4 regions of the Sphingomonas sp. 67-41 genome follow, and region 1 is predicted to be linked to each of the others. Evidence: predicted binding sites of a transcription regulator. Region 1 holds the regulator's gene; each other region holds the start of a gene.
What was found. The regulator LexA, encoded in region 1, represses DNA repair genes until DNA is damaged. The targets are predictions, from matches to a motif close to GTTCCNCNCTTGTTCT.
Positions count from the first base shown of each region.

Region 2: the regulator LexA is predicted to act here: its motif matches at 5,851-5,866, upstream of radA (DNA repair protein RadA).
Region 3: the regulator LexA is predicted to act here: its motif matches at 4,524-4,539, upstream of uvrA (excinuclease ABC subunit UvrA).
Region 4: the regulator LexA is predicted to act here: its motif matches at 4,761-4,776, upstream of BGP17_RS00500 (Y-family DNA polymerase).

Region 1 covers NZ_MKWJ01000011.1:63,235-70,758, reverse strand. The annotation lists gene trpD (anthranilate phosphoribosyltransferase) at 116-1,108, shown strand; gene trpC (indole-3-glycerol phosphate synthase TrpC) at 1,108-1,896, shown strand; gene moaC (cyclic pyranopterin monophosphate synthase MoaC) at 1,940-2,407, shown strand; gene BGP17_RS06060 (glutathione S-transferase family protein) at 2,571-3,224, shown strand; gene BGP17_RS06055 (PilZ domain-containing protein) at 3,327-4,277, shown strand; gene BGP17_RS06050 (molybdopterin molybdotransferase MoeA) at 4,316-5,500, shown strand; gene lexA (transcriptional repressor LexA) at 5,559-6,251, shown strand; gene BGP17_RS06040 (ComEC/Rec2 family competence protein) at 6,272-7,524, opposite strand, start outside.
Region 2 covers NZ_MKWJ01000013.1:24,966-32,489, reverse strand. The annotation lists gene BGP17_RS07185 (DsbA family oxidoreductase) at 1-196, shown strand, start outside; gene BGP17_RS07180 (hypothetical protein) at 205-570, opposite strand; gene BGP17_RS07175 (hypothetical protein) at 690-1,553, opposite strand; gene BGP17_RS07170 (hypothetical protein) at 1,583-1,930, opposite strand; gene BGP17_RS07165 (replication-associated recombination protein A) at 1,927-3,264, opposite strand; gene BGP17_RS07160 (PadR family transcriptional regulator) at 3,517-4,113, shown strand; gene BGP17_RS07155 (DUF2218 domain-containing protein) at 4,191-4,508, shown strand; gene BGP17_RS07150 (glycosyltransferase family 4 protein) at 4,554-5,705, opposite strand; gene radA (DNA repair protein RadA) at 5,885-7,255, shown strand; gene BGP17_RS07140 (hypothetical protein) at 7,342-7,524, shown strand, end outside.
Region 3 covers NZ_MKWJ01000008.1:115,769-123,292, reverse strand. The annotation lists gene BGP17_RS04480 (glycosyl hydrolase family 28-related protein) at 102-1,400, shown strand; gene uvrA (excinuclease ABC subunit UvrA) at 1,560-4,508, opposite strand; gene BGP17_RS04470 (hypothetical protein) at 4,699-5,022, shown strand; gene BGP17_RS04465 (hypothetical protein) at 5,024-6,469, shown strand; gene BGP17_RS04460 (hypothetical protein) at 6,541-6,945, shown strand; gene BGP17_RS04455 (hypothetical protein) at 7,066-7,524, shown strand, end outside.
Region 4 covers NZ_MKWJ01000001.1:94,891-102,414, reverse strand. The annotation lists gene BGP17_RS00530 (DUF192 domain-containing protein) at 1-390, shown strand, start outside; gene BGP17_RS00525 (NADH:ubiquinone oxidoreductase subunit NDUFA12) at 429-821, shown strand; partial or broken gene BGP17_RS23850 (DUF2155 domain-containing protein) at 818-1,252, shown strand; gene aat (leucyl/phenylalanyl-tRNA--protein transferase) at 1,288-2,043, opposite strand; gene BGP17_RS00510 (ParA family protein) at 2,040-2,774, opposite strand; gene BGP17_RS00505 (hypothetical protein) at 2,865-3,245, opposite strand; gene BGP17_RS00500 (Y-family DNA polymerase) at 3,370-4,755, opposite strand; gene BGP17_RS00495 (hypothetical protein) at 4,879-5,400, shown strand; gene BGP17_RS00490 (vWA domain-containing protein) at 5,568-7,169, opposite strand; gene BGP17_RS00485 (DNA-deoxyinosine glycosylase) at 7,269-7,524, opposite strand, start outside.

The DNA.
Region 1 (7,524 bases):
CTTCAAGACGATGCCCCGGCGATCCGGTCAAGCCGCTTCCGCTCCAGCCGGACTTCACACCGCCTCCAGCAGGATTTGCTCGACTTCGCCCCGCCCAAGGGCCGATAGAGCCCGCGTGACGCCATTTGCCCTCCTTCCCGATCCCGCGACGCCGCTTGCCCGCGAATCCGCCGCCCAGGCCTTTGCCGACATTCTCGACGGCAATGTGCCCGAGCCCGAGATCGAGCGCTTTCTGATCGACCTGTCGGTGCGCGGCGAGACCAGCATCGAAATCGCCGAGGCGGCGCGGGCCATGCGCGCCCGGCTGATCCCGATCACCGCCCCCGCAGGCGCGATCGACGTTTGCGGCACCGGCGGCGACGGGCACCACACGCTCAACGTCTCGACCGCGGTGAGCCTGGTCGTCGCCGCGGCGGGCGTGCCGGTCGCCAAGCATGGCAACCGCGCCGCCTCGTCCAAATCGGGCGCCGCCGACACGCTGGAGGCGCTTGGCCTCGATCTCGACCGCGCCGGCGCCCGGGCCGAGGAATCGCTCCACGAACTCGGCATCGCCTTCCTGTTCGCCCAGGCGCATCACCCCTCGCTGGCGCGGATCGGGCCGCTGCGCCGCCGCATCGCCCGCCGCACCATCTTCAACCTGATGGGTCCGCTGGCCAATCCCGCCCATGTCCGCCGCCAGCTGATCGGCATCGCCCGCCCGGACTATGCGCCGATCTATGCCGAGGCGCTCCAGCAGCTCGGCGTGGATTCCGCCGCGATCGTCTCGGGCGAGGAAGGGCTGGACGAACTCTCGACCGAGCGGGCCAGCGTCGTGGTCAGCATCGGCAGTTCGGGCCTGCCGGCGCGGATCGTCCCCGAGGATGCCGGCCTGCCCCGCCACCCCCTGACGGCCATTCGCGGCGGCGGCCCGGAATACAATGCCCTCGCCCTGCACCGCCTGCTCCAGGGCGAGCACGGCCCCTATCGCGACGCCGTCCTGCTCAACGCCGCCGCCGCGCTGGTGGTCGCCGGCCAGGCGAGCGACTTGCGCGAAGGCGTCGAGGAAGCCGCCGAAGTGATCGACAAGGGGCTTGCCAAGGCCCTGCTCGACTGCTGGATCGCCTTTTGATGTCCACGATCCTCGACAAGATCATCGCCACCAAGCACGACGAGGTCGCCGCGCGCCGCCGCGCCACCTCCGTCGCCGACCTGCACGGCCTTGCCCTCGCGCGCACGCCGCCCCGCGGCTTCCGGGCCGCGCTCGATGCCCGGGCCGCGGCGGGCGGCTATGGCCTGATCGCCGAGATCAAGAAGGCCAGCCCCTCCAAGGGCCTGATCCGCGCCGATTTCGATCCACCCGCCCATGCCCGCGCCTATCAGGCCGGCGGCGCCGCCTGCCTCTCGGTGCTCACCGATCTCGAATATTTCCAGGGGCATGAGGAGTATCTGATCGCCGCGCGCGCCGCCTGCGACCTGCCGGTGATCCGCAAGGACTTCATGGTCGATCCGTGGCAGGCGCTCGAATCGCGCGCGATCGGCGCCGATGCGATCCTGATCATCGTCGCCGCGCTCGAGGATGCGCAGATGGCCGAGATCGAGGATGCGGCGCTCGGCCTTGGCATGGACGTGCTGGTCGAGGTGCACGATGCCGCCGAGCTCGAACGGGCGCTTCGGCTCCGCTCGCGATTGATCGGCGTGAACAATCGCAATCTCAAGACCTTCGAAGTCGATGTCCAGAAAACCTACGAACTCGTCGCCCATGCGCCGGCCGACTGCACCTTTGTCGCCGAGAGCGGGCTGAACGGCCGCGCCGACCTGGACGCGATGGCCGCGCACGGCATCCGCTGCTTCCTGATCGGCGAGTCGCTGATGCGCCAGGACGATGTGGAAGCCGCAACCCGGGCCCTGGTGGGATGAGCGGGGCGCGCGCAACTTCCCTCTTCCCCTCGGGGAACGGGAAATGACGGACCTCACCCATCTCGACGAAACCGGCGCGGCGCGCATGGTGGATGTCGCGGGCAAGGCCGTCACCCTGCGCGAGGCAGTCGCCACCGGGCGGATCGCGATGTCGGCGGAGGCAGCCGCCGCGATCCGCGCCGGGGCGGTGAAGAAGGGCGACGTGCTCGCCACCGCCCGCATCGCCGGGATCATGGCCGCCAAGCGCACTGCCGAATTGATCCCGCTCTGCCATCCCCTGCCGCTCACCCGGGTCGCAGTCGACCTAGCGCCCGACGAGGCGGGCGTGACGGTCACCGCCACTGCCGCCGCCGAGGGACAGACGGGCGTCGAGATGGAAGCGCTCACCGCCGTCTCCACTGCGCTGCTCACGCTCTACGACATGGCCAAGGCGCTCGACCGGGCGATGGTGATCGGCGAGATTCGCCTGCTCTCCAAGAAGGGCGGCAAATCGGGCGACTGGGCGGCCTGAGGTCGCGCTCGGATCAGCGGATCCCGTCTCAATCAGCAAACCCCGTCATCCCGCGCTGGCGGGGATGACGAAGCGATGTCAGGGCGAGGCAAGGGCGAGAAAATGCGTGACAGCGCCGTCGAATCGAAATAGTTAGCCAATAACCTAACTATCAGAGGATGCCATGACCCTTCAGCTCTTCGGCCACCCCTTCTCGTCCTACACCTGGAAGGCGCTGATCCCGCTCTACGAGAACGGCACCGCCTTCACCTTCCGCAACCTGGAGGACGCCGAGGCCAATGCCGAGTTGGAGGCGCGCTGGCCGCTCAAGCTCTTCCCGGTCCTGGTCGAAGGCGACCGCACGGTGCTCGAGGCGACTGCGATCATCGAATATCTTCACGTCCATCACCTCGGCCCGGTGCCGATGATCCCCGCCGATGCCGATATCGCCGTGCAGGCCCGGATGCTCGACCGGATCTTCGACAATTACGTGATGGGCACGATGCAGAGGCCGGTGCTCGACGCGCTGCTGCCCGAGGAACGGCGCGATCCCGTCGGCCTCGGCGAGGCGATGGCGCGGCTCGACAAGGTCTATGCCTGGCTCGACGCCCATCTGGCCGGGCGCGTCTGGGCGGTGGGAGACAGCTTCACCCTTGCCGATTGCGCCGCTGCGCCCTCGCTCTTCTATGCCGATTGGGTACGCCCGATCCCCGAGGCACTGGCCAATCTGCGCGCCTATCGCGCCCGCCTGCTCGCCCGCCCCTCGGTCGCCCGCTGCGTCGAGGAAGCCCGGCCCTATCGCGCCTATTTCCCGTTGGGGGCGCCGGATCGGGATTGAGGGTTCGGCGCGCGCATTAGGAATTCCGCAACCCTGCGGATTAACCCCGCCTTCAGATCCTGGGCTCCACTATCCGCATGGGCCGGGGCGGGAAAATCATTTATGCGACAAGGACTTGCGTCCTCCACCATTTTCAGCCTGTCGGCCGAGCCTCCGGGCACGCAGCTTCTTGCCGAACCCGGCGAGCATGCCGCGTTCGATTCGGCCTTCCTGGCGGGCGAGACCGGCCGCCTGGCCTGCGCGATCCGCAAGCTCAGCGCGGTCGGCGCCATGCTCCAGCTCGATGACGAGGTGGTGGAGGAGGAAGGGCTCCGGCTCGAACTCGCCAACGGCCAGTCGCTGCCCGGCCGCATCGCCTGGACCGAGCAGGGCTCGGCGGGCTTCCTGTTCGACTTGCCGATCGACGTGATCGGCACGCTCGCCCGCAATCTCGCCGCCCTTCCCGCCGAGCGCCGCTCGGTGCCTCGCGTCGAGCTGCACCAGACGATCTGCGTGCGCCGCGGCAACCAGGTCGAATTCACGCGCAGCCGCAACCTCTCCCAGGGCGGCTGCGGCTTCGAGACCGATATCGCGCTCCAGCTGGGCGATCTGGTGCAGATCAACTTCGACGGCCTGCGTCCGCTCGACGGCGCAGTGAAATGGTCGCAGGGCAATCTCGCCGGCGTCGCCTTTGACGAGGACCTGCCCTGGCAGGTGCTGATGCCGTGGCTGCGCCAGGTGCAGCAGACTCCGTCGCATCACACGCGGATCGCGATGATGCACGAGCCGACCGGGCTGATCCCGGACAAGCAGGCGATCCGCCTCGACGCGCCGGCACGCGTGCGCGAGGGCGTGCGCTGGTGGAACGTCAAGCTGCGCGCGATCACGCCCCAGCTCGTCGAGTTCGAGACGCGCGCGCCCTTTGCGACCGGCGCCCAGCTGTGGATCTCGCTGCCGAACATCGGCGGCGGCCCGGCTTCGGTGATCGAAACCGATGACCGCCACCGCTTCCTGTGCGAATTCCGCCTGCCGCTGAAGCAGCACGACCTGGGGCGGATTGCCGGCCGATCCTGAGGCTGGCGCCGTGCGCGGCGCTGGCCTAGGCCGGATCCATGTCCGCCTTCCTCCCCGTCGCCGAAGCCCAGCGCCGCCTGCTCGCGCGCGCCATGCCGATGGCGGAGGAGACATGCCCGCTCGCCGAGGCGGCAGGGCGATGGGCGGCCCGGGACGTGGCGGCGCTGCGCACCCAGCCCGCCTCCGATCTCTCCTCGATGGACGGCTATGCCATCCGCTTCGCCGACCTGCCCGGCCCCTGGGAGGTGATCGGGGAAAGCGCTGCCGGCCATGGCTTCGGCGGCGGGATCGGCCCCGGCCAGGCGCTGCGCATCTTCACCGGCGCCCCGCTCCCGCCCGGCGCCGACACCGTGCTGGTGCAGGAGGAAGCCGCCCGCGACGGCAGCCGCCTCGCGCTCGCCGGCGAAGGCCCGCCGCATCCGGGCAGCAGCGTCCGTCCGCGCGGGCTCGATTTCGCCCAGGGCGACCTGCTCATCCGCGCCGGGGAAGCGATCACGCCCGCCCGGATCGCGCTCGCCGCGATCGCGGGCCATGCCGCCCTGCCCGTCCGCCGCAAGGTGCGCGTCGCGCTGCTTTCCACCGGCGACGAGCTCGCTCCTCCCGGCACGCCGCTTGGCCCCGACCAGATCCCCGAGACCAACCGCCTGCTCCTCGCGGCGCAGCTCGCCGGGCTGCCGGTCGAGCTGATCGACCTCGGCATCCTGCCCGATCGCCAGGACGTGCTCGAAGCGGCGTTCCGCGCGCTCGACTGCGACCTGCTCGTCACCACCGGCGGCGCCTCGGTCGGCGATCACGACCTTGTCCGCCCCGCGCTGGAGGCCGCCGGCGCAGCGATCGATTTCTGGAAGATCGCGCTGCGGCCCGGCAAGCCGATGATGGCCGGTCGGCTGGGCGATGCGGCGGTGCTCGGCCTGCCCGGCAATCCCGTCTCTGCCTTCGTCACCGCGACCCTCTTCGTCCGTCCGCTGGTCGCGCGTCTCGCCGGTGCCGCCGATCCGCTGCCGCGCACCCGCACCGTTACCCTGGGCGAGCCCTTGCCCGCCACCGGCCCCCGCGCCGATTATCTCCGCGCCGAGCTGATCGACGGCCATGCCCGCGCCGCGACGATCCAGGATTCCTCGATGCTGCGCACGCTGGCGCGCGCCACCTGCCTGATCGTCCGCCCGGCGGGCGCTCCTGAGGCGAAAACCGGCGACTCGGCGGAAATCCTCGACATCGCTTGACAAGCAAGCGGAACATTGCAAAAACGTTCCCAGTCTGTTCCAGACCGGGAGAAACTGGATGCTCACGCGCAAGCAGCACGAGCTCATCTGCTTCATTGCCGATCGGCTTGCCGAGACTGGCGTGTCACCTTCGTTCGAGGAAATGAAGGAAGCGCTCGACCTCAAGTCGAAGTCGGGTGTCCATCGGCTGATCTCGGCACTGGAGGAGCGCGAGTTCATTCGCCGCCTGCCCAATCGTGCCCGCGCGCTCGAAGTACTGCGCATGCCGGAACGGGGCGAGACCAAGAAGGCTTCGGGAACGAAAACCGCGTCTCCCATGGCCTCGACTTCCGCAACTTCCGCGCCGTCGACACTCCCGGCTCCCGCCAATGACGTGGTCGAGATTCCCCTGCACGGCCGCATCGCCGCCGGCACGCCGATCGAGGCGCTGCAGGATTCGGCCATGCTGCCCGTTCCCGCCGCGCTGCTCGGCGCGGGCGAGCATTATGCGCTCGAAGTGGCGGGCGATTCGATGGTCGAGGCCGGCATTCTCGACGGCGACTATGCCCTGATCCGCCGCACCGAGATTGCCCGGGACGGCGAAATCGTGGTGGCGCTGATCGACGAGAATGAAGCGACGCTGAAATATTTCCGCAAGGAAGGCGCGATGATCCGCCTCGATCCGGCCAATCGCGATTACAATCCCCAGCGCTACCGTCCCGACCAGGTCCGCGTGCAGGGCCGCCTTGCCGGGCTGCTTCGCAAATATTGAGCGCCCGGCCCGGCTGAAAGCTAGGGATTTCGCGCCCCGGCAATGGGAGTGCGGGCCGGCTGTACCCTGGACGGATCGAGCCAGGGGTGCCGCCCCGCCCCGCGCACCATCGTCACCCGCCCGCTGGCAAAGGCGATCGCCACCCCGCCGGTCTTCGCCAGCGCCGGCCGGTCGAGCTTGAGCCAGCGCGGCATGCAGCCGGGCGGCAGGCGCCGGTCGCTGATCATCACGTCGACGCTGCGACACAGGGCGATGAACTCGGCCCAGGGCAGCGCATAGCCGCTCCGCGTCGCCGCCACGCGCCAGGCGCGGCCGCCAGCCCGATGCTCGATCATGCAGAGGTCCAGGCTGCATCGCGCGCCCGGCTGGTCGGCGAGCGCAACCGGCTCGGCATCGGAACCGCCCGTCTCCGCCAGCATGTCCCGGGTATAGTCCCCCGCCCGGTCGCGCAGCAGGGCCATGCTGCCATCGGGCATGCGAATCGCGAGATGCCGCCCGTCCCCGGTGACGATCAGATCGGGCGCGGGCGTGGCGAGCATCCAGGCCAGCCCGATCGCCAGCGGCACCGCGCCCACCCAGCGCACGCGGGTACGCCACAGGGCCAGCCACAGGCTGCCTGCCATCGCCAGCGCGAAGGCGCCGTGCGGCATTGCCGGCAGCGCCGCCACCGCGCCCGGCGCCGAAGCGGCGGTCCGGGCCAGCCAGAGCAGCAGGTCGAGCGTCCGCGCGGTGAGCCACCAGGCGGGATCGCCGAGCCCGATCAGGTCGAGCAGCAATGCCAGCGCCTCGAGCGGCATGATCACGAAGGTCGTGAGCGGGATGGCGACGATGTTGGCGAGCGCGCCATAGAGGCCGGCCTGGTGAAAGTGGAACAGCCCGATCGGCATCAGTGCCAGTTCGACCACCACCCCGGTGAGCAACAGCGAGCCGGCACCGCGCAGCAGCGCCGCGCCCCGACCCTCCTCGCGCTTGCCGAACCAGCGATGCATGCGCGGGCTCTCGTGCAACGCGACGATCGCCGTCACCGCCGCAAAGCTCAGCTGGAAGCTGGCCCCCGCCAGCGCCTCGGGCCAGAGCAGCAGCACGAGCAGCGCGCCTGCCGCGACGAGCCGCAGCGTGATCGCCTCGCGTCCCAGGCTGAGCGCCAGCAGCACGAGCAGCGCGGCGACACAGGAGCGGATCGTCGGCACTTCGGCGCCGGTGAGCCAGGTATAGCCGATCGCGGCCAGCGCCCCCGCCCCGGCCGCGACCAGCGGCAGCCGCCAGCGCAGCG
Region 2 (7,524 bases), on a different contig from region 1:
CGGCGCGGCCGCGCGTGAGGTGCTCGCTTCGGGCCGCTATGCCGCGGAGGTTCGCCAGGCCGAGCAGCTCTGGCAGGGACGCGGCATCCACTCGGTGCCCGCGATCGTCATCGACGACCGATGGCTGATCTCGGGCGGCCAGCCGCCCGAGGCTTTCGAGCAGGCGCTCCGCCAGATCGCGGCCGAGCCCGCCTAGGCGAGCGCCTATGAGCCGGGTGCGCCCGGCGGGTTCTGGCCGCGTGCGCGGAACTGCGCGGCGGTCATCCGCAACCGCACCACATCGCCGTCCAGCCAGGCCTCGCGGGCATAGATGCGCCGTTCCATGAACGGCCGTTCCTGCGCGGTGAAGAAGCTGGCGTTGGGCTCGTAGAAGCCGACAGGCGAGGGAATGTGCGCGGTCTCCGCGACGAGCACGCCGTCCGACGAATAGACCTTCATGCCGGTGCGCAGCTTGAGCACGGTCGGGGCGGGCGGCGTCTTGGCGGCAGATTGCGCCGGTCTGGCCGCCTGTTGCGGCGCGTCGTGCGGCGCCGCCGCGAGGCAGGAGAGGATGAGGAGGACGGCCTGCATGCAAATGCTCCCTGGAGAACGGCCCCGCGACGGGTGCCCTTTGGGGGACGCTGCTGGCTCGGCGGCGCGCGCACATCGCCCATGCGACGAAAATGCGCCTGGCCGAGATCAATGACGGCTCAGGGGACGCCGAAGGTCCAGCCTTCGGTGCGGGCCAATTCCGGCGTCAGGCCGGCGGGCGTCCAGAGTTCCGGCCGGCCGGCGACATGCCGCAGCCAGGCCGCGCTGAGCATCGCATCGGTGGCGTGATCGTCATAGCGGATGAGCGGTGCATGGGCTCGGGAGCCGAGCGCGGCCAGCATCCCGTCGAGCGTCGCGGCGTCGCGGATCTTGGAGATGCCCTTGCGCATGCCGGCAGCCCGCGCGGCGAGCGCGGTGTAGATCTCGACCAGCACCGGGCCGGCCTCGGGCAGCGGATCGAAGGGCCATAGCGGCAGCTTGCCCCGCAATCGGTGCAGAACGCGCATGCCGGTGAGGCTCGACTTCCCGACCTGGCTCGCGCCGACCAGGTTGAAGCAGCTATAGGGCGACAGGTGCATCGCCGCCTGGCCATGCTCGCACACCCGAAAACGGCCACGGCCGGGCGGGAAGAGGTCGCCGCAATCGCCCATCCGGCGGAAATGGCGGCGCGCCTCCGGGTGGCTCACGAAGCTGCTGGCGGCAAGGTGCGGGTCTTCGGCGGAGAGTTGGTCGACCAGCTTCCACAAGGCGGGCCCGTCGGGCGGGGAGCGTTCCCAGCCGGGAAAATACGCGCCTTCGTCGACCAGCGGGAAGGCGGGGGACAGGTCGAGCCCGATCAGCGCCCGCGTGCCGCCGTCCGCCAGTTCGGCGAGCCAGTCGGCAATGTCCTGGCGCGACCAGGCGCGCTCGACCAGTTCGGGCGGACCGGCGCCGGCCCCGGCGCGCGCCACGGCGAGCCCCCTGGGCCGCTCGACTGCCTGGCCCGACCAGTCGATCGCGATGAAATCGGTGAAAGCGGGCACTTAGTTCCTCGGAAGGAAAGGAGGAGCGCTCATGGCCGCTCCGCCATTCCGGCCGCGATGCGCTGGGGCTTCTTCGCGCGGTCCCACCAGGCGCGCTGGATATAGAGTTCGATCCGCTCGCGACTGTCGGTTCCGTAGCGCACGAGCAGCATCGGATAATTGGCGTAGTGAGCGGTCTGCCAGAAGGTCTCCGGATCGGTTTCGAACAGGATCTCCTTCTCGGGGCTGGTGACCATCAGCCCGAAGCTGCCCTGCTCGCGCCCGGGCGACATGAAGCCCTTGCCGTTGATCTTGGGGCAGGGCGTGCCCCACCATTTCTCCATCACCACGTCGGGCAGCGTGCGGGCATAGGCAGTGGCGTCTTCCCAGTCCTTCATTCGCCCGATTTCCTTCCGTCGTCCCGCCGCCGCTCGCGCATCTCGTTCCACCAGGCGATGCGTTCGGCGATGCGTTTCTCATGGCCGCGATCGGTGGGGGTGTAGAAGGTCTGCGGCGCCATCTCCTCGGGCCAGTAATCGTCGCCCGAGAAGCCGCCCTCGGCGTCGTGATCATAGGTATAGCCCTTGCCATAGCCGATGTCCTTCATCAGCCGGGTGGGGGCGTTGAGGATGTTCTGCGGCGGCATCAGCGAGCCGGTCTCCTTCGCCGCGCGCCACGCCGCCTTCTGTGCGGTATAGGCCGCGTTCGATTTGGGCGCGGTGGCGACATAGAGACAGGCCTGGGCGATCGCCAGCTCGCCCTCGGGAGAGCCGAGGAATTCATAGGTGTCCTTGGCCGCGAGGCACTGGAGCAGCGCGTTGGGATCGGCGAGGCCGATATCCTCCACCGCCATGCGCACCAGCCGGCGCAGCACGTAGAGCGGTTCCTCGCCGGCAGTGAGCATGCGGGCGAGATAATAGAGCGCCGCCTGGGGATCGCTGCCGCGCACCGATTTGTGCAGCGCGGAGATCAGGTTGTAATGCCCCTCGCGATCCTTGTCGTAGACCGCGACGCGGCGCTGGAGGAAGTTCGACAGGCCGGCGGGATCGAGCGGCGCCTCGAACCGTACCGAGAACAGAGTCTCGGCCTGGTTGAGCAGGAAGCGCCCGTCGCCGTCCGCGCTTGCCACCAGCGCGTCGCGCGCTTCGGGGGTCAGGGGCAGGGGGCGCGCCTCCAGCGCCTCGCCGCGATCGAGCAGCAGCGTGAGCGCCTCATGGTCGAGCCTGCGGAGGATCAGCACCTGCGCGCGGCTGAGCAACGCCGCGTTGAGCTCGAACGACGGGTTCTCGGTGGTCGCGCCGACCAGGGTGACGGTGCCGTCCTCGACATAGGGCAGGAAGCCGTCCTGCTGCGAGCGGTTGAACCGGTGAATCTCGTCCACGAACAGAAGCGTGCGCCGGCCGAGCCGGGCATATTCCTTCGCCTCGGCGAACACCTTTTTGAGATCGGCGACGCCCGAGAAGACCGCGCTGATCGCGACGAAGCGCAGGCCCACCGCATCGGCGAGCAGGCGCGCGATCGTGGTCTTGCCGGTGCCGGGCGGGCCCCAGAGGATGATCGACGAGAGCTTGCCCGCCGCGACCATCCGCCCGATCGCGCCTTCGGGACCGGTCAGATGCTCCTGCCCCACGACATCCTCGAGCCGTTGCGGGCGCAGCCTGTCGGCCAGCGGGCCGGCGGCACTTCCGGGGGCGTGCGGCGCCTGTTCCTCGGTCGCGAAAAGATCAGCCATCGTCGGCACAGATAAGCCCGGCGGGCCCGTTTTCCCACTGCGGATATCGGCGCCGGAAAGTCACGAAAGCCCCGACATCATCGCGCGCGGCTCGGCGCTTCCCTGTCTTCCCGCGCAGGGCGGCCGCGGGGAAGGAAAGGTTGGCAGGCATTGTGGAACAATACGGGAACAAGCAGGATTGTCAACGTCGAGGCTTGTAAAGAGTGATTTAAGATATATCTTAGAGCAATCACGAGTCGTACAGGAGATATTATGCGACATCATCATTGCGGCCATCGCGGCATGCATTTCGGCCGCCGCGGCGGCTTTGGCGGCGGCGCGCCGGACTTCATCATCGGATGGGGCATGGGGCGCGGCGGCTTTGGCGAGCGTGGGGAACGGGGCGGTCGACGCCGCATGTTCGACGGCACCGAGCTGCGCCTCATCCTCCTCAAGCTGATCGAGGAACAGCCGCGCCATGGCTATGACCTGATCCGCGAGATCGAGGAGCGTTCGGGCGGCGCCTATGCCCCCAGCCCGGGCGTGGTCTATCCGACCCTCACCATGCTCGACGACATGGGCCTGATCGAGGAGAGCAAGAGCGAAGGCGCCAAGAAGCAGTTCGCGATCACCGAGGCGGGCACGGCGCATCTCGCCGAGCGGACCGAGGAAGTGGCGGCGCTGTTCGAGCGGCTCCAGCAACTGGCGGGGCTGCGCGAGCGATCCCATGGCGGCCCGATCCGCCGCGCGATGGGCAATCTGCGTGCCGTGCTGCAGGAACGTCTTGCGGGTGAAAGCGTCGATGCCGACATGCTGCACGGTGTCGCGGAGATCCTCGACGAGGCGGCGCGGAAGATCGAGCGGCTCTGAGCCCGGTGCCGCGGATTGAAATGCTGAGGCGGCGGCTCGGGATCGTGCCGCCGCCGATGGAGACGAAGCGCATGACCATGACTCTGTTTTCGGCCGAGACGCTGGCCCCCACCGCACATGCCAGCCGCTATCTGCAGCAGCTGTGCAAGCATTGGGAGCACAGCCTTCAGGTGGAGTTCACGCCGGAGAACGGCACGGTGATCTTCCCGAAGGATGCGCGCGGCGCGGACCATCCCGGCGACGCGGTGGTGACCTTCAACGTCGCCGAGACCGGGCTCGACATCCGCATCGACGCCAGCTCGCCTGAGCAGCTCGAGGGGCTGAAGGGGGCGGTGGAGCGCCATCTCGACCGGTTCGCCTTTCGCGAGGACGGGCTGCGATATGCGTGGAAGTGACGCCTGAGGCGGGGACTCGCATCGCTTCCGCGTCCCCGCATTTTCTCACCCCCGCCGCGCGATCGCCTCGAGATAGGCGTCGAGCACCTTCTGGTTGATCGCGTCCCATTGATAGGTCTCGGCGATCGCATGCCCGGCCGCGCCCGCGGCTTTCCGCGCGGCATGGTTCTCGCAATAATGCTGGATCGCATCGGCATAGCGGCCCACCGCGCCCTTGCCGGGATCGACCAGCAGGCCGCTCACATTCTCCTCCACCATGCCGACCGGACCGACCGCATTGGCGGCGACCACGGCCACGCCGGCGGCCATTGCCTCCAGCGTGACGTTGCCGAAGCTCTCGGTGAGGGAGGGGTTGAAGAAGACGTCCATCGAAGCGACCGCACGCCCCAGATCGTCGCCCGCCTGGAAGCCGGCGAACACCGCGTCGGGCACGCGATCGGCGAACCATTGCTGCGCGGGGCCCTTGCCGATCACCAGCACGCGATGCTTCACGCCGCGCCGCTGCAACTCGCCGACCACTTCGGCGAAGATGTCGAGCCCCTTTTCCAGCACCAGCCGGCCGAGGAAGCTCACGGCGACTTCGTCATCCGCGATGCCGAGGGCGCGCCGCCATTCGAGGCTGCGCCGGCCCGGATTGAAGCGATCGTGATTCACGCCGCGCGACCAGATCTGCATCGGCCGCTCGACGCCCCAGCTGCGCAGCAGCTCCTCCATGCCGCGCCCCGTGGGCATCACGGTGTCGAACCGGTTGTAGAAGCGCGTGAGCGTCCAGATCAGCAGCGGCGTGACGAAGCCGATATGATAATAAGCTGGATAGGTCTCGAACCGGGTATGGACCGAGGCGACCGAAGCGATGTTGTTCCGGCGCGCCCAGGTGACTGCGCGGTGGCCGAGTATCTCGGGCGCGGAGACATGGACGAGATTGGGGGCGAAGGCCTCCAGGTCGGGCAGCACCGCCTTGATGCCCTTGGCGAACTTGTACTCGTCGCGCCCGCCCGGCACGGGCAGCGCGGGCACGCTCACCAGATCGCCCGTCGGCGGGAAGGCGGGCGTGTCGGTGGTCGGCGAATAGACGCGGACCTTCACGCCCTGATCGAGCAGATAGCCGACGAGCAGGTTGAGCGCCTGGTTCGCACCGTCGCGGACGTAGTTATAGTTGCCGCTGAACAGCGCGACGCGGAGGTCGGTAGGCTTCATGGCGCGCGCGATACCGCCCGCGGGCCCGGGGGGCAACCTTGGCGCATAGTTCTCCTTTGTGGAGGAGGGGTGGAGAAACCGTCGGTATCGCGTGCAGGGTCCCGGCCCCGCCCCCGTCGCCCGGCGAACGGGCGTTTCCAGGCTTGTTCCTATCTTGTTCTCTCGCTAGTCTCGCGGGCATGGCGAAACTCAAGAAGCGTTATGTCTGCCAGGCCTGCGGCTCGGTCTCCTCGCAATGGGCCGGGCAATGCGGCGATTGCGGCGAGTGGAACCAGATGGTGGAGGATGCCGGGGCGGTGGTGACGCCGTTCCAGGCCCGCCACAACCTCCAGTCCGGCGGGCGGGCGATCCAGCTGACCGGGCTCAACACCGATATCGCGCTGCCCGAGCGCACCTCGACCGGCATCGCCGAGTTCGACCGCGCGCTGGGCGGCGGCTTCGTCGAGGGCTCCGCCACGTTGATCGGCGGCGATCCCGGCATCGGCAAGTCGACGCTGCTGCTCCAGGCGGCGGCCAAGATCGCTTCGCGGGGGCTCTCCGTCGCCTATGTCTCGGGAGAGGAAGCGGCGGACCAGGTGCGGCTGCGCGCGCGGCGGCTGGGCCTGGGCAAGGCGCCGGTGATGCTCGCCGCGGCGACTTCGGTGCGCGACATCCTGACCACGCTGGGCGAGGGCGCGCCGCCCGCGCTGCTGATCATCGATTCGATCCAGACGATGCATTCGGACCTGATCGAAGGCGCACCGGGAACGGTGAGCCAGGTGCGTGCCGCCTCGGGCGAACTGATCCGCTTCGCCAAGGAGCGCGGCACCGCGCTGGTGCTGGTCGGCCATGTCACCAAGGACGGCAGCATCGCCGGCCCGCGCGTGCTCGAGCACATGGTCGACACGGTGCTGGCGTTCGAGGGCGAGCGCAGCCACCAGTACCGCATCCTGCGCGCGGTGAAGAACCGCTTCGGCGGCACCGACGAGATCGGCGTATTCGCGATGCAGACCGAGGGGCTGGAGGAAGTCTCCAATCCCTCGTCGCTGTTCCTCACGTCGCGCGACGAGAATGTGACCGGCACGGTGGTGTTCCCCGCGCTGGAGGGAACCCGGCCGGTGCTGATCGAAGTGCAGGCGCTCACCGTGCGGCTGGCGAGCGGCGCGACGCCGCGGCGCGCGGTGGTCGGCTGGGACAGCGGGCGGCTGGCGATGATCCTCGCGGTGCTGGAGGCGCGCTGCGGACTCAGCTTCTCGACCTGCGAAGTCTATCTCAACATCGCCGGCGGCTATCGGGTGCAGGATCCGGCGGCGGATCTGGCGGTGGCGGCGGCGCTCGTCTCGGCGCTGGCCGAACGGCCGATCGCGGCGGACGCCGTGGTGTTCGGCGAGATCGCGCTGTCGGGCGAAGTGCGCCCCGTCGCACATGGCGCGCTGCGCTGCCGCGAGGCGGCGAAGCTGGGCTTCGGCCGCGCGCTCGCCCCCGCCGTGCAGGCGAAGGACAAGGGAGGGCTGCAACTGGCGGGGTTCAAGTCGCTCGGCCAGTTCGTCGATCATCTGCTGGGGCGTTAGGGCGCGGCTCCGTCAATTGCCAAGGGGTTGCAATCGCTTGCCGGGCTATAGAATATCGTATCGCAAGCAGATTGGCGGGGCGATCGATGTTGCGAGAATTGGCCGGCGAATGGGCGCGCCCCGGGATGCTGGTGCCGACATCCTGCGCCGTGGCGCTGATGGGGGCGATCCTGTGGGCAGGCGCCGAGCCCGCCCGCACCCCGCCGCCATCGCTTGCGTTCGAAGGCTTGCCGGTGAGCGGCAGTGCGGCGGATGCGCGGCGCGCCGGC
Region 3 (7,524 bases), on a different contig from region 1:
TCGCGAACTGGAAAATTCGCGTGCAATGTTGGATTATGCCTGAAAGTTCTCTCTTTGTTCCGATGATGGTGCCGTGCCTATCGGAAACCGAGGAGGCTTGCATGTTATTTAATGTAAAGGATTTTGGTGCAATCGGTGACGGCGTTACCGACGACACTCCAGCGTTTCAGCTGGTTGCATCGACGATAGATTCCCTGAATGGTGGCGTCGTCTATATCCCCCGCGGCACTTATCTGTTGACCGACCATTTCGCGTTCTCCACCGGCAACCTGCATATCTATGGCGACGGGATCGGTCTTTCGACGATTCTGGTCGGTGCGTGGATAGACGGCATTCGTGTCGCCAATGGCTATCCCGCTGCCGTTGCGGTGGTCGACGACGTTCTTATCGAAAATCTTTCGATCAACGGCAACCGTTCCAATTATACGCCCGGCCCCAGCGATACCCATGGGAACGGCATCAATTTGAATGCAGTGAACCGCGTGACGGTCCGGAACTGTGAGGTCTACGATGTTGCTGAGCAGGGCATCGTCTCCACCTATTGGAACGCGACCGAGCTCTGCGACCATCTCGTCATCGACAACAACATCGTCCGTGATTGCCAAACGAGCCGGATTTCGATCGGTCTGGAAGGACGGGTTCGCGCCTCCCGCGTGACCAACAACACCGTGATCGGCAATCGCGGAATCGGCATTTATGTCGGCCACAATACCGGTTCCGGAGAAAACGGAGAAGTCATCGTCGGTCACAATCGGGTCGAAGGTGCAGCCTCGGAATACGCGGTCGGCATCTACATCGAGGATTATGTCTTCGATTGCCTCGTGACCTCGAACATCGTGGTCAACAACAATATCGGCATCCGCGCCTCTGTGAATACCGGTCCGACGGCGCGCCATCAGCTCAACAACAACACGATTCTGCAATGGACGCAGTTCGGGATCATCAATTTCCCGCTCACCGGGGCGGATCGATCCTTCACCCAGATCGCGACAAACCGAATCTACACCGATGTTGCCGAGGAGGGCAGCGTGGCAATTGTGGCGAGTGCTGGCACCAGCGTCCAGGCGAACATGATCCGGGCGACGGGGCCAGGCAACGCGATCGGCATCGCGGCGGCGGGCGATGGCGTTCGCTTCATTTCGAACGATATCGATGTCGAGGGCTATTCGTTGAGCGATGCTGGCAAGGCGGATGTCGTTGCGCTGTCGAACTTCATCACCACGGACGTGAACTTCGCCAGCAGTTCCACCCAGGCTTCGGCAAACCTCGGCGCCACGCCTATACGGTGGACGCGCGCCAATCTGGGAGCGGTGGTGTCGACGCTCGGCTTGCCGACGACAGCGGGCGTTACCGGGCTGGTGTATCACGACACATCGACCAACACGCTGAAAGTCAGCTAGTACGAGGTGATCGCGCCATTGCCGCCCGCCGGTGGAGACTTGTGGGGCTTAGCGGAGTGTTACGTATGAAGGAAAGCGTAGCGGGGGGCATCACCCCCGCCATTGCTTCCGCGGTGCTCGTTGCGTGCCCCTCTCCCCGGAAGGGAGAGGGGGATTGGGTCACTCCGCGGCCACTGGCTCCTTCCCCTTCACCTTAAGCAGCGGCGCCAGATACCTGCCCGTAAAGCTGCGCGGTTCCTTCACCACGTCCTCGGGCGTGCCCTGGGCCACGATCTCGCCGCCCTTGACGCCGCCTTCGGGACCCAGGTCGAGGATCCAGTCCGCCGTCTTGATGACGTCGAGATTATGCTCGATCACCACCACGGTGTTGCCCTGCTCGACCAGCGCATGGAGCACTTCGAGCAGCTTGCGGACGTCCTCGAAGTGCAGGCCGGTGGTCGGCTCGTCGAGGATGTAGAGCGTGTTGCCGGTGGCCCGCCGTGCCAGCTCCTTGGCCAGCTTCACCCGCTGCGCCTCGCCCCCGGAGAGCGTCGTCGCCTGCTGGCCGACCTTGACATAGCCCAGGCCGACCTCGGCCAGCATCGCCATCTTGTCGCGGATCGGCGGGACGGCCTTGAAGAACTCGACTGCGTCCTCGACCGTCATGTCGAGCACCTCGGCGATGCTCCGGCCCTTGAACTTCACTTCCAGCGTCTCGCGATTGTATCGCGCGCCGTGGCAGACGTCGCAGGTGACATAGACGTCGGGCAGGAAGTGCATCTCGATCTTGAGCACGCCGTCGCCCTGGCACGCCTCGCAGCGGCCGCCCTTGACGTTGAAGCTGAACCGGCCCGGCTTGTAGCCCCGCGCCTGGGCCTCGGGCAGCCCCGCGAACCAGTCGCGGATGCTGGTGAAGGCACCGGTATAGGTCGCCGGGTTCGAGCGCGGGGTGCGGCCGATCGGCGACTGGTCGATGTCGATCACCTTGTCGAGGTGCTGGAGGCCGGTGATCCGGTCATGCTTGCCGGCGAGCAGGCGGGCGCCGTTCAGCTGGCGCGCGGCGGCGGCATAGAGCGTGTCGATCGTGAAGCTCGACTTGCCCGAGCCCGAGACGCCGGTGATGCAGGTGAACGTGCCGAGCGGGATCGATGCGGTGACGCCGCGGAGGTTGTTGGCGGTGGCGTTCTCGACCGTGAGCTTCTTGCCCGTGCCCTTGCGGCGCTTGGTCGGCACCGGGACTTCGCGCGTGCCGTTGAGATAGTCGGCGGTCACCGAGCCGGTGGCGGTCAGGATCTGGTCGAGCGTGCCGCGCGCGACGACCTCGCCGCCATGGACGCCGGCGCCCGGGCCCATGTCGAGGATATAGTCGGCGGTGCGGATCGCGTCCTCGTCATGCTCGACGACGATCACGGTGTTGCCGAGATCGCGCAGCCGGCGCAGCGTGGCGAGCAGCATGTCGTTGTCGCGCTGGTGCAGGCCGATCGACGGCTCGTCGAGGACGTAGAGCACGCCGGACAGGCCGGAGCCGATCTGCGAGGCAAGGCGGATGCGCTGGCTCTCGCCGCCCGAAAGCGTGCCCGAGGTGCGATCGAGATTGAGATAGTCGAGGCCGACATTGTTGAGGAAGCCCAGCCGCTCGTCGATCTCCTTCAGGATCGCGCGGGCGATCTCGCGCTGCTGGTCGGTCAGCGTGGCGGGGAGCGCCTTGAACCAGCCGAGTGCGTCGACCACCGAGAGGCGCGTGGCGTGGCTGATATCCTCGCCCGCGATCTTGACCGCCAGCGCCTCGGGCTTGAGGCGGGCGCCGCCGCAGGTCTCGCAGGGATGGGCCGCCTGGTACTTCGACAGTTCCTCGCGCATCCAGGCGGATTCGGTCTGGAGCATGCGGCGGTTGAGGTTGCCGATCACGCCCTCGAACGGCTTCTTCACATCGTACGACTTCTTGCCGTCGACGAAAGTGAGGGTGACCGGCTTGCCGCCGGTGCCGTGGAGGATGATCAGCCGGACCTCGCCGGGCAGGTCGCGCCAGGGCGTGTCGAGGCTGAAGCCGAACTCGCGGGCAAGGCTGCCGAGGACCTGCATGTAATAGGGGCTGGGCGGGTTGGACTTGGCCCAGGGGACGACCGCGCCCTTCTTGATGCTGAGATCGTGATTGGGGACGACCAGATCCTCGTCGAACACCAGCTTCTCGCCCAGGCCGTCGCATGCCGGGCAGGCGCCCTGGGGCGCGTTGAACGAGAAGAGGCGGGGTTCGATCTCGGGGATGGTGAAACCGGAGACGGGGCAGGCGAACTTCTCGGAGAAGACGATGCGGTTGTCGGGAATGCCGGCGCCCTTGAGGCTGCCGCCGGTGGCGTTGAACTCGGCGCGGGCTTCCTGGACGCGGGCGCCCGTCACTTCGGCGACGCTGGCGTCCACCAGGTCGACATAGGCCAGCCCGTCCGCGAGCTTGAGCGCGGTCTCGAAGCTCTCGGCGAGGCGGGTGGCGATATCGTCGCGGACGACGAGGCGGTCGATCACCACTTCGATGTCGTGCTTGTATTTCTTGTCGAGGGCGGGGGCCTCCTCGATCAGATAGGTCTCGCCGTCGATGCGGACGCGCTGGAAACCGGCGCGCTGCCATTCGGCGAGCTCCTTGCGATACTCGCCCTTGCGGCCGCGCACGACCGGAGCGAGGAGGAGCAGCCGGGTGCCCTCGGGCAGCGCCAGGACGCGATCGACCATCTGGCTCACCGTCTGCGCCGAGATCGGCAGGCCGGTGGCAGGCGAATAGGGAATGCCGACGCGCGCCCAGAGCAGGCGCATGTAATCATAGATCTCGGTGACGGTGGCGACCGTCGAGCGCGGGTTGCGCGACGTCGTCTTCTGCTCGATCGAGATGGCGGGGCTCAGGCCCTCGATATGATCGACATCGGGCTTCTGCATCAGTTCGAGGAACTGGCGGGCATAGGCGCTCAGCGACTCGACATAGCGGCGCTGGCCCTCGGCATAGATGGTGTCGAAGGCGAGGCTCGATTTGCCCGAGCCCGAAAGACCCGTGATCACCGTGAGCGTGTCGCGCGGAATGTCGACGTCCACGCCCTTCAGATTGTGCTCGCGCGCGCCGCGGACGGAGATGTGGGTAAGCATGCGGGAAGCCTGACTGTTCCAGTTATGTTCCGATTATAGGGAGCACGCCGGCGAGGTCAACGCGCGAGATCGCATGTGGGGCCACGGGGCGGGCGCGGCAAGGGCGGTGCGGGTTGCGGCGGCGTGACGGCCGTCACGCGCGGCCGGGACGGGGACGCGGCATGGTGGCGCCAGATCAGGGAGACCGACCATGGCCACGCCGCTTGCATTCCAGCACGCCTATGACGCGATCCAATCCTATGTCGCCGAGCGCTTTCCCGAGCAGAGCGACGCCTGGGACGGCATCGTGCCCTCGGGACCCGAATGGGGCTTCACCGCGCCGGGCTGGCGCGCCGCCGCCAGCAGGATCGTCGCCGCCTTCAACGCATTGCTGCCCAGCGGCGTCTCGGTGAATGTGCCGGCGGCGGCGAAGGACAATCATTTCGACAAGCCGATGATCGAGTTCCAGCGCTATCTCGCCGCGCTGGCCGATCGCCGGGCGAGCGTGCGTGCGCTCGAGCGGCTGGAGGTCTGACATGGTCCGCCCTCCGCGCATCGCCGGCCTTGCCGTGCTTGCCGGCGCCCTGGCCGGTGCGGCTGCGCCCGCCCGGGCACGCGACGTTCCCGCGCCCGACGCGGTGATCGCCCGCGCGTGCCTGGGCCGGGTCGGCCAGGCCATCGATCAGGCGGCGCTCGGAGAGGCGCTGCTGGTCGAGGCGGGCAGGCGCCCCGCCGACTGGGCCTGGCAGGGCGCGGAGGCGCAGCGCGACGCGCGGATCGGGCGGATCCTCGAGCAGCTGCGTCGTCATCCGGACAGCGCGGAAGCCGCGCATCCCGACCAGGCCTTCCGCGACCTGGAGCGCGAAGGCGTGGTCGCCCGGCTGGGACGCATCGCCATGGGGGCGGCCGAGCCCGCGGAAGACGCCTATCTGATCGCGGGGGCGATCCAGCAGCTGGAGACCCGGCTGATGGCAAAGGCGAGCGAGGACGATGCCTTCGCCATCGCACCGCACCCGGCGCGCCGCGGCTTCCTGTTCCGCGAGGAAGCGCCCGGCTGGACGTTCACCTGCCGGCCGCCGGCAACGCCGGATCCGGGCTATATCGCATCCGCCGAGAAGGTGACGGCGCCCTATGCCTGGGCGATCCGGGCCAAGCCCGAGGAACTGGCGCTGACCGGCAAGGACCGCAAGACCGCGGGCGCCGCGACGATCGCCGTCGACCGCACCAACACGATCCTCGACGATGGCTCGATCAAGAAAGTGAGCAACTTCCGGATCGACGCGACTCTCGGCTATCGGATCACGCCCGCGACTTCGGCTGACACGGTCTATCTCTACGATCGCTACGTCCTGTCGCGCTCGCGGACGCGGCCCCTGCCCAAGCTCGATCCGGGTGCGAAGGAAAGCGATGGCGATACCGATGCCTTCGAGGCCGGCTTCCTGACCAGCGCCGAGCTGACGCCGAACGCCGCCGCGGCGAAGCTGTTCGTCGATGCCAAGGCGGCGACCGTCTATGATTTCGCCAAGGATGGCGCACGGCTGAAGGGGGCGATGCTGTTCCGGCCGGTGCTGGACGCGGACATCGGCATTTGCGGGCTGGAGAGCTATGGCGCGAAGCTCGGCTGGCTCAAGACCCGCTGCCGGCTGCAGATCGACCTGGAGGCGTCGCGCATCCTGCGGCGGGGGCGCATCGAGCGGGGCGACTATGACAATTTCGTCGCGCTGGGCGTGCGGCCCTCGTTCGAGGCATTCGTGCCCACCGGCGGCGAGACTGCGCTGCTCGGATCGGTCAACTACCGCATCCTGCCGATCCTCGACGGCAAGCCCGGGCATATCGAGCGGCTCGACATGAGCGTGAAGTTCCGTTTCTGGACGGAAACCACGGCCGGCGTCGATATCGGCTTCGCCTATTCGAAGGGGCGCAACGAACTCTCCTACGAGAAGGAGGATGTGCTGAGCATCGGGCTGGGCCTCATCTATTGAGGCGTGGTCGGCCGGTGCTTCGCGTTGGCATGGCTTCCGTGGGATGCGGAAGCGCGATCGGGAGGATGAAGATGACGACGACGGCCATGACTCCGTTCGGAGAATTCTGCCAAACCTATCTCATCACGGCGGCGACGGCGGCGGCGTGGGGGAAATGGTTCCTCGCGGCGGGCTTTGCCGCCGGCACGCTCTATGCGCTGATCGAAGCATATAGGCGGTGGAAGGCGCCGATCGTCCAGGCCGACGGCACCGGGCTTGTCGGCGGGACGACGACGGGCCTGCCGATCAAGGACCTGGCCGATGCCCTGCGCGAGCTGGTCGCCGCGCTTGCCGCCGCGCCGGTGTGGCTGGGGATGGTGGCGGCGGGCATCTTCGCACTCTGGGTGACCGGCGCGATGGTCCCCGACAGATGCACCCAGCCCGACACCTACAGGTCGCCGCAGAATCCGGCCCCGCCGGCCCCGGGCGCGAAGTAGCCGGGGCACGCCGCCGGCGGGCCGCGCCCTGGCCTTCCTTTCGCGAAGCTGCATATGCATTTCACACGCCGTTCAGCGGCGCGGGCGGAAGCTCGCGGCACGATACAGGAGGGCAGGGCGATGCGGTTCGAGAGGATGATCCGGCTGACGATGCTGACCGGGGCGGCGTTCGCGCTGCCCGGCGCCGGCGTGGCGCTGGCCGGGGCGGCGCCGGGCACGGGCCAGTCCGCGCCGCAATCGGCCGACGACTATCAATGGATCGACCAGGCCGATGCGTTGTGGGACGCGATCGGCGACGCGCCGCCCGACTTCGCCTTCGCCTTCGAGGGACAGGAACCCTGGGCCTGGCAGACGACCGACGGCTACACGATCATCGTGGAGGATGCGGGGACGGGCGGGATCCGCAGCTATTATTTCGCGCCGGGCGCGTCCGGGCCGTTCCTCGCAGTCGAGCCGGGGATGAGCTTCGCCTATGTGCGCGGACGGCTTGCCATGGTCTATGACGCAGATGGCGAGGCGGCGCCCCGGGCCGAGTTCGGCGATTATGACGATGCGGCCGGCGATCTCTACGCGCGCGCC
Region 4 (7,524 bases), on a different contig from region 1:
GCTGCGCGAAAGATCGACGTGACGGTCGACAGTGCCAATGGCCCGCACGTCTTCCATGTCGAGCTCGCCCGCACCACTGCCGAGCAGGAGCGCGGGCTGATGTTCCGCACCAACATCCCGCAGGACGGCGGCATGCTCTTCGCGCCCTATCCGGCCGACGGCCCGCCGCGCGAGGCGAGCTTCTGGATGAAGAACACGCCCACTGCGCTCGACATCCTGTTCATCCGCGAGGACGGCACGATCGCCCGGATCGGCGAGAATGCCGTGCCGTTTTCGGAGGATAACGTGAAGTCGGGCGAGCCGGTGGCGGCGGTGCTCGAGATCAACGCTGGCCTTTCGGCGAAGCTCGGCATCCGGGCCGGCGACAAGGTGCGCTGGGAGAAGCAGTAATCATTGCCTCTCCGCGCGCTCCCCGCTAATCCGCGCCCATGGGTCTCAATCTCAATCCCTTCACCTGGTGGAACGGCGCCACCTTCGGCACCTGGATGGGCCTGCGCGGCAAGACGCGTGTGGGCGAGGACGATCTGGGCAACGTCTATTACGAGGGCGGCCAGGATCCCAACGGCATTCCGCGCCGCTGGGTGATCTACAACGGCTCGAACGATGCGAGCCGGGTGCCGCCGGAATGGTTCAGCTGGCTGCACCACCAGATCGATTCGGCGCCGGACCAGGCGCTGCCGGCGCCCAAGGCGTGGGAGAAGCCCGCCGAGATGAACCTGACCGGCTCGCAGCTCGCCTATCGTCCGAGCGGCGCGCTGGAGAAGGGCGGGCACCGTGCCCGCGCCACCGGCGACTACGAGGCCTGGACCCCCGGCGCATGATCCGTTGCCGTGCCGGAGCCGCCGCGGTCGGGCTGTTGCTCGCCCTCGGCGCCTGTTCGGGCAGCGGCGGCGGTCCCACGAACAATTCGGTTTCGGACCAGATCGTCACCGGCGGCGGCGCTTCGGACAAGGCGGCGGCCGACGTGATCACCGTCGATCGCGACGGCAAGGCGATCGAGGATGCGGCTGCGACGCCGATGAAGGACCGCGTCGCCGTGCTCGGCATCCTCAACAAGCGCAACGGCGAAGCGCGCGAATTCAAGCTGAAGCCGGGCCAGGCGGTGCGGATCGGCGATGTGATCGTCCGCCTCAGGGCCTGCGACAAGACCGCGCCCTGGGAAGCGGACCAGCTCACCGGCGCCTTTGTGCAGGTCGATGTGCTCGAGCTCGACAAGCAATGGCACCGCGTCCATTCGGGCTGGCTGTTCGCGGAGCGTCCGGCGCTCAACGTCGTCCAGCATCCGATCTACGACGTCTGGCCCAAGAGCTGCGCGATGACCTTCCGCGACAGCGGGCCCGACACGGTGCCGGCGCCCGCGGCGGGCGGCAGCGGATCGGGCAATGTGTCGAGCGCGAAGAAGTCGCCGTCGACCGAAGGCGCGCCGACCGAGAGCCCGGCAGCCGAATCGCCCAGCGCCCCGGCCAGCAACGCGACATAGTCGTCACGCGGAATCTCGACCGCGCCCAGCGTGGTGAGATGCTCGGTGATGAACTGGCAATCGAGCAGCGCGAACCCGCCGGCTCCGAGCCGTGCGACGAGGTGCGCGAAGGCCACTTTCGAGGCGTTGGGGATGCGGGTGACCATCGATTCCCCGAAGAACGCCCGGCCCAGCGCCAGGCCATACAAGCCGCCGGCGAGCGTATCGCCGTCCCAGCATTCGAGCGAATGCGCGAAGCCGCGGCGATGCAGTTCGAGGAAGACGCGTTCGATCGGGCCGTTGATCCAGGTGTCCGGCCGGTCGGCGGCGCTCTCGGCGCAGAGCCGGATGATGTGCTCGAACGCGGCATCGGCGGTCAGGCGGAAACGGCCGGACTGGATGACCTTCCTGAGCGAGCGGGACAGGTGGAAGCCGTTCAGCGGCAGCACGCCGCGCAGCTTGGGCTCGACCCAATAGACGCTGGCCGCGCTGCGGTGATCGGCCATCGGGAAGACGCCCATGGCATAGGCACGCAGCACCAGGTCCGGATCCAGCTCCTGCTGGGGCGGCTGGGCGCGGCTCAACGCTTCTTGCCCGCCAGCCGGCGCTCGATTGCCTGCCACAGCCCGGCAAAGGCCTGGGCGCCGAGGGTACGGGGGGCATAGTCGCCCACTGCGGCGCGGTGCACGCTCATCGCCTCGACGATGCTCGCCATCGGAATCACCGGCCAGTCGGGGCGCGCGGCCACCGCCTCGACATGGAGTTTCCGCCGGCGGTCGACCATCGAATGGACCGGCATCAGCGGCACCTTGCCCCCCTTGCGGGCGAGATGCGCCGAAACCTCCTCGAAGGCACGGGTGGAGAGCGGGGAGGGGATCACCGGCACGACGATCAGGTCGGCGGCGCGCATCACCTGCTCGCTGGTCTCGGTCAGGCCGGGCGGGCAATCGAGCAGCATCCGATCATAGGCCCGGTCGAGTTCGGCGAGCAGCTTGGCCAGCCGCTTCTTCTTGTCGAGTTCGTGGAAAGTCAGGTCGAGGCCGCGCAGCGACGTGTCCGCGCCGATCAGGTCGAGCCGTTCGGTACCGGTGTGCTGGACCAGCTTGGCCGGCGCCACGTCCTTGGTGAAGATCGCCTGGGCCTGGTCGCGGGTCTTGCCCTGCGGCTCGACGAGGAAGGTGGCGGCGGCCTGGGGATCGAGGTCCCAGAGCAGGGTGCGGCGCGCGGACAGGGTGGCGGAGGCCCAGGCCAGGTTCACCGCCAGCGTCGTCTTACCGACACCGCCCTTCAGGCTGTAGATCGCGACAGTCGCCACCCGGATTCGCTCCCTTCGCCTTCAAGCCTCGCATGAAAAAGGGCCGGCGGGAATGCCCGCCGACCCTCGGATGAAAACACTGTACCGCGATCAGGCGTGGCAGGCGCGCGAGCCCTTGCCCGGAATCTCGATCGTGGCGTTCTTGGCGGTGCCGGTGACCTTGTAGCCGCCCGCGGCGACGAAGGGCTGGCCGGCTTCCGGCGCCTTGAGCATGGTGCCAGGGCCGTCCTTGGCCTCCTTGATCAGGACCTGCTTGTCGCCCTTGTAGAAGTCGGCGAACACGACGGTGTTGTCCTTGCAGCGCATCGAGACCGACGAAGCGATCGACGGCGGCAGCTCGACCTTGGGAGCGTTCTTCAGCGCTTCGGCCTGGGGATCGGGCGCGGTGCCCGAGACTTCCTCGGGCTTGTTCTCACAGGCCGCGAGCGACAGGAGCACGGCGGCGGCGGCAAAAAAGGGGGCTTTCTTCATAGCGGGCAGGAGCTTTCGTTCACCATGCAAGAATCGTCAAGCGATTCGTGTTATAGAGTTACATTCCAATTGTGCGGTGCGGTATCACGCCTGGAATATTGCGATCGCATGACCGACACCGATGTCATTCATGGAATTCGCTCATTTCCGGAATACGTCCGAAAGCGATCTTTGTCCCTACCCGATCGATTCTGCCGCCGTGCAGCGGGCCGACCGAAATGGCGTTGCGGCCGAATCTATGGTTAATCCGGTCCATCGCGCGGCTGAGTGCGAGCGTGCGCGTCTCGCGGGCCAGCGGATCGTCCGGATCGAGCGCGGCGAAGAGCGAACCCTGCTCGCCCTCCACCGCCGCGATTTCGCAGAGCGTCACGCCCACCATGCGCAGCCGGAAGCCGCCCGGCCGGCCGCGCCCCGCTTCGGCCAGGCGGGGGAAGATCTGGTCGAGCGCATGGAGGATCACGAAGCTGTCCTGCGTGTCCGGCAGGCGGATCGAGGCGCGCCAGCCCGACTTGTCGTCCTCGAACTTGCCGTGGAGCACCAGCAGGCGCGCGCGATAGCCCTTGCGGCGCAGGCGGCTGGCGGCCTTGAGCGCCAGGCGGCGCGCGGTGAGCCGGGTGGGCTCGAGCCCGCGCCTCTGCGGGCTGAGCACATGGCTGTGCCCGATCGTGCGGCTCTGGGTCGGCTTGTCGGGCAGCTCGACGCCGTGGAGCAGATACCAGAGCCGGTCGCCATTGACGCCGCCCCAGGCATTGCCCGCGTCGCGCGGGCGGCGCTCGCAATATTGCCGGATGTCGAGGATGCCGTCCTGCGCCAGCCGCTTCTCCATCTTGGCGCCGATGCCGGCGATCTCGCGCAGACGCAGCGGATACAGGCATTGGGGGAGCTTGTCCGCCGTCAGTACCACCAGGCCGTCGGGCTTCTGCATGTCGGAGGCGAGCTTGGCGAGGAGACGGTTCGGCGCGATGCCCACCGAACTGGTGAGGCATTCGCCGACATGCATGCGGATTCCCGCCTTGATCCGATGCGCGAGCGCCACTGCGGCCGCCGGATCGTTCTCATTGTCGAGCAGCCGGCAGGCGACCTCGTCGATCGAGCAGACATGGGTGACGGGAATGTGCTTCCCTATCTCGGCCAGCACCGCCTCGTGGAACTCGACATATTTTTCGTGCCGGGCCGGGGTGATCCGCAGATCCCGGCACAGGCGCTTGGCCTCCCAGACCGGGGTGCCGGTGGAGATGCCGTACCGCTTCGCCTCGACCGAGGCGGCGATGGCGACGGTGGTGTCGCTGTCCACCGGCGCGACGATCACCGGGTGCCCGCGGAGATCGGGGTTCAGCTGCTGCTCGACGCTGGCGAAATAGGAATTGAGATCGAGATAGAGCCAGCGCAGCGGCCGGGGCGGGAAGGCGAGGATCGGTGGCGGATCACGGTACGGGGCCCCGGCTCCGCTCTCTTCGAGCACCGGCGGGGGCGGCGAAGGGGCAGCGGCAAGGCGACTCGCGTCGATCATGGATTGGAACAATATAGGAACATTGTCTTGTCGGACAGCGGGAATGAAGAATTGGGGGCGCGGCCTGCCGCTTGACCCGGCGGGCGCGGCCCGTGCAGGGTCGCGGCCGAGGGAGGATGGTAAATGCGCGCATTCGCCATTGCCGCGCTGCTCGTGCTGGCGAGCTGCGGATCGAGCGAGAAGACCGAAGCGCCGGCGGCCAAGCCGAGCCCGGCCGGGCCACGACTGGGCGATATCCCACTCGACGCGCCGCTGCGCGCCACCGACAACGCGCTGACCTGGTCGCTCGAGGTCGCGCCCGGATCGATCACGCTCACGCGCTTCGCCGGGCGCGGGACCGAGGGAAGCGTGACGCAATTCTACCCTGTCTCGCCGCAGGTCCAGGCGGGGAAGGCGGTGTGGACCACCAAGGACGTCGCGGGCGCGCCGGTGACGATCACCTTCACCGGTACGCGTTGCGTCGAAGGCGGCGATCCGGCGATCGAGCGACCGTTAACCGCCGATATCCGCATCGGCGACAAGCAGCTCCATGGCTGCGCGGGGGCACGGCCGGCGGACGGGCTGAATTCGCAACCGCCGGTGGCGCCGGGGAATGTCGCCGACAATGCGGCCGGGTCAGACCATGCGGTGGTGAACCGGCGCTAGGTTGAGAACTCCAGGCAAGCCTTTGAAACTACGTCCGTCACCCCCGCTTTCGTGGGAATGACGCGTTGGCGTGAAGCAAATGGGTGCCGCGGCCCGGCCTCAAGGGGACGAAGGGCCGGGCCGCGGCGGCCGGCGGCGCCCTGGATCGCCGCCGGATGCGGGGGAGGCTAGAGTGCCCGATCTTCCCCGCGGCCTGCCGTCGAAGCGGTACGCGCCTGGGTGTTTGCGAGATCGACCAGGCGCAGGAACTCGCTCCGCCACCAGGCTTGCTGGCTGAAGCCCCATTGCGTGCCGGCGAGGCGCCTGATGTCGGCATAGCCCCAGTCGCCGAGCAGATCGTCGCCGCGCAGTTTCTGCGCGAAGCCGGCCACTGCCACCGCAAAGGCCAGGTCGCCGCGCGGCATCGGGGCGTTCCGCAGCTGGCCGGCGTCGACCGGCCGGGTGATCAGGCGCGAGGCGCCGCCCTCGGGCAGCTTGTAGCGGAGCCGGACCTGGGCCAGTTCGCCCTGCGCCGTGCCCGTATCCGGGGTTTGGCCTTCGGGCCGGCGACTGGCGGCGAAATGGCGCTCGGGCAGCCAGCCCTTGGCGCCGGCGGGGACGATCTCGTAGATCGCGGTAACCTGATGCCCGGCACCGATATCGCCCGCGTCCACCTTGTCGTTCTGGAAATCCTGCTCGCGCAGCGCGCGATTCTCATAGCCGATCAGGCGATACTGGCGCACTGCCGCCGGATTGAACTCCACCTGGACCTTCACGTCCTTCGCGATGGTGAAGAGCGTGGAGGCCAGCTCGGTGTCGAGCACCTTCCGCGCCTCGTCGATCCCGTCGACATAGGCATAGTTGCCGTTCCCCTTGTCGGCGATCGACTCCATCATCGCATCGTTGAGATTGCCCTGGCCGAAGCCGAGCACGGTGAGGGTGATGCCGTCGTCGCGGTTCTTCTCGATCAGCTGCTCGAGCTGCGTCTGGTCGGTGATGCCGACGTTGAAATCGCCGTCGCTGGCGAGGATCACGCGATTGACTCCGTCCTCGCGGAAATTCCGTCGCGCCATCGCATAGGCGAGCTGGATGCCTTCGCCGCCCGCCGTGGAGCCGCCGGCGCTGAGATCGTTCAGCGCCGCGCGGACCTCGGCGGGGCTGGCGGTCGGCTCCAGCACCACGCCGGCAGCCCCGGCATAGACGACGATCGAGACATGGTCGCCGGCCTTCATATTGTCCGCGACCATGCCGAGCGCGCGCTTCACCAGCGGCAGCTTGTCCGGCTCGTTCATCGATCCCGAGACGTCGACGAGGAAGACGAGATTGGCGGGCGGGCGCTCGCTGGGGCTCAGGTCGTAGCCGCGCAGGCCGATGCGCAGCAGCCGGGTCTCGGGGTTCCACGGCGTCTGCGCGACATCGGTGGTGATGCTGAACGGCGCGGCCCGATCCTGGGGCAGCGGATAGTCGTAGCGGAAATAGTTGATCAGCTCCTCGGCGCGGACGGCATCCTTGGGCGGAAGCTGGCCCTGGGTGAGGAAGCGGCGGATATTGGCATAGGCGGCAGTGTCGACATCGACGGCGAAGGTGGAGACCGGCTCCTGCGCCACTGCGCGGACCGCCGCCACGTCGTTCCGCGCATAGCGCTCCGCGCTATCGGGCGCTGCGGCGGAATCGGCTTCCGCCATCTGCTGCGGGCCGGACCGGTAGCCGACCGAACTGCCTTGCTGGCTGTTGCAGCTGGCGAGAAGGGTCGCCGGAATAGCAACGGAAATCAATAACTTGCTACGCATGCATTCTCTCCTTGCCCAATTGATGCCATAATCTCGCCGTAAATGTGGCATGATTGCGGCGGAATCGGCAAGTGGAAAATTCACAGCGTTTCGATAGGATTATTCGAGCAGGCTGCGCAGCGCCTCCCAGTGCGGCAACTTCTTCTCGAAGCCGATGGTGTGGAGCGGACTCGACGAAGGCAGGGCGACGATCGCGTAGCGCTGCGCGGCGCTGCCCAATTGCCGCGAGCCGGTGCGGAATGCGGTGCCGCCGTTGAAGGCGATCGCGCGCAGATTTGGCAGGGTCGCGGCCAGCGCGGCGATGTCATGCCCCTCGACGTCGCGCAGCGCCGCGTCGGTGCTGCCCATGCGCCGC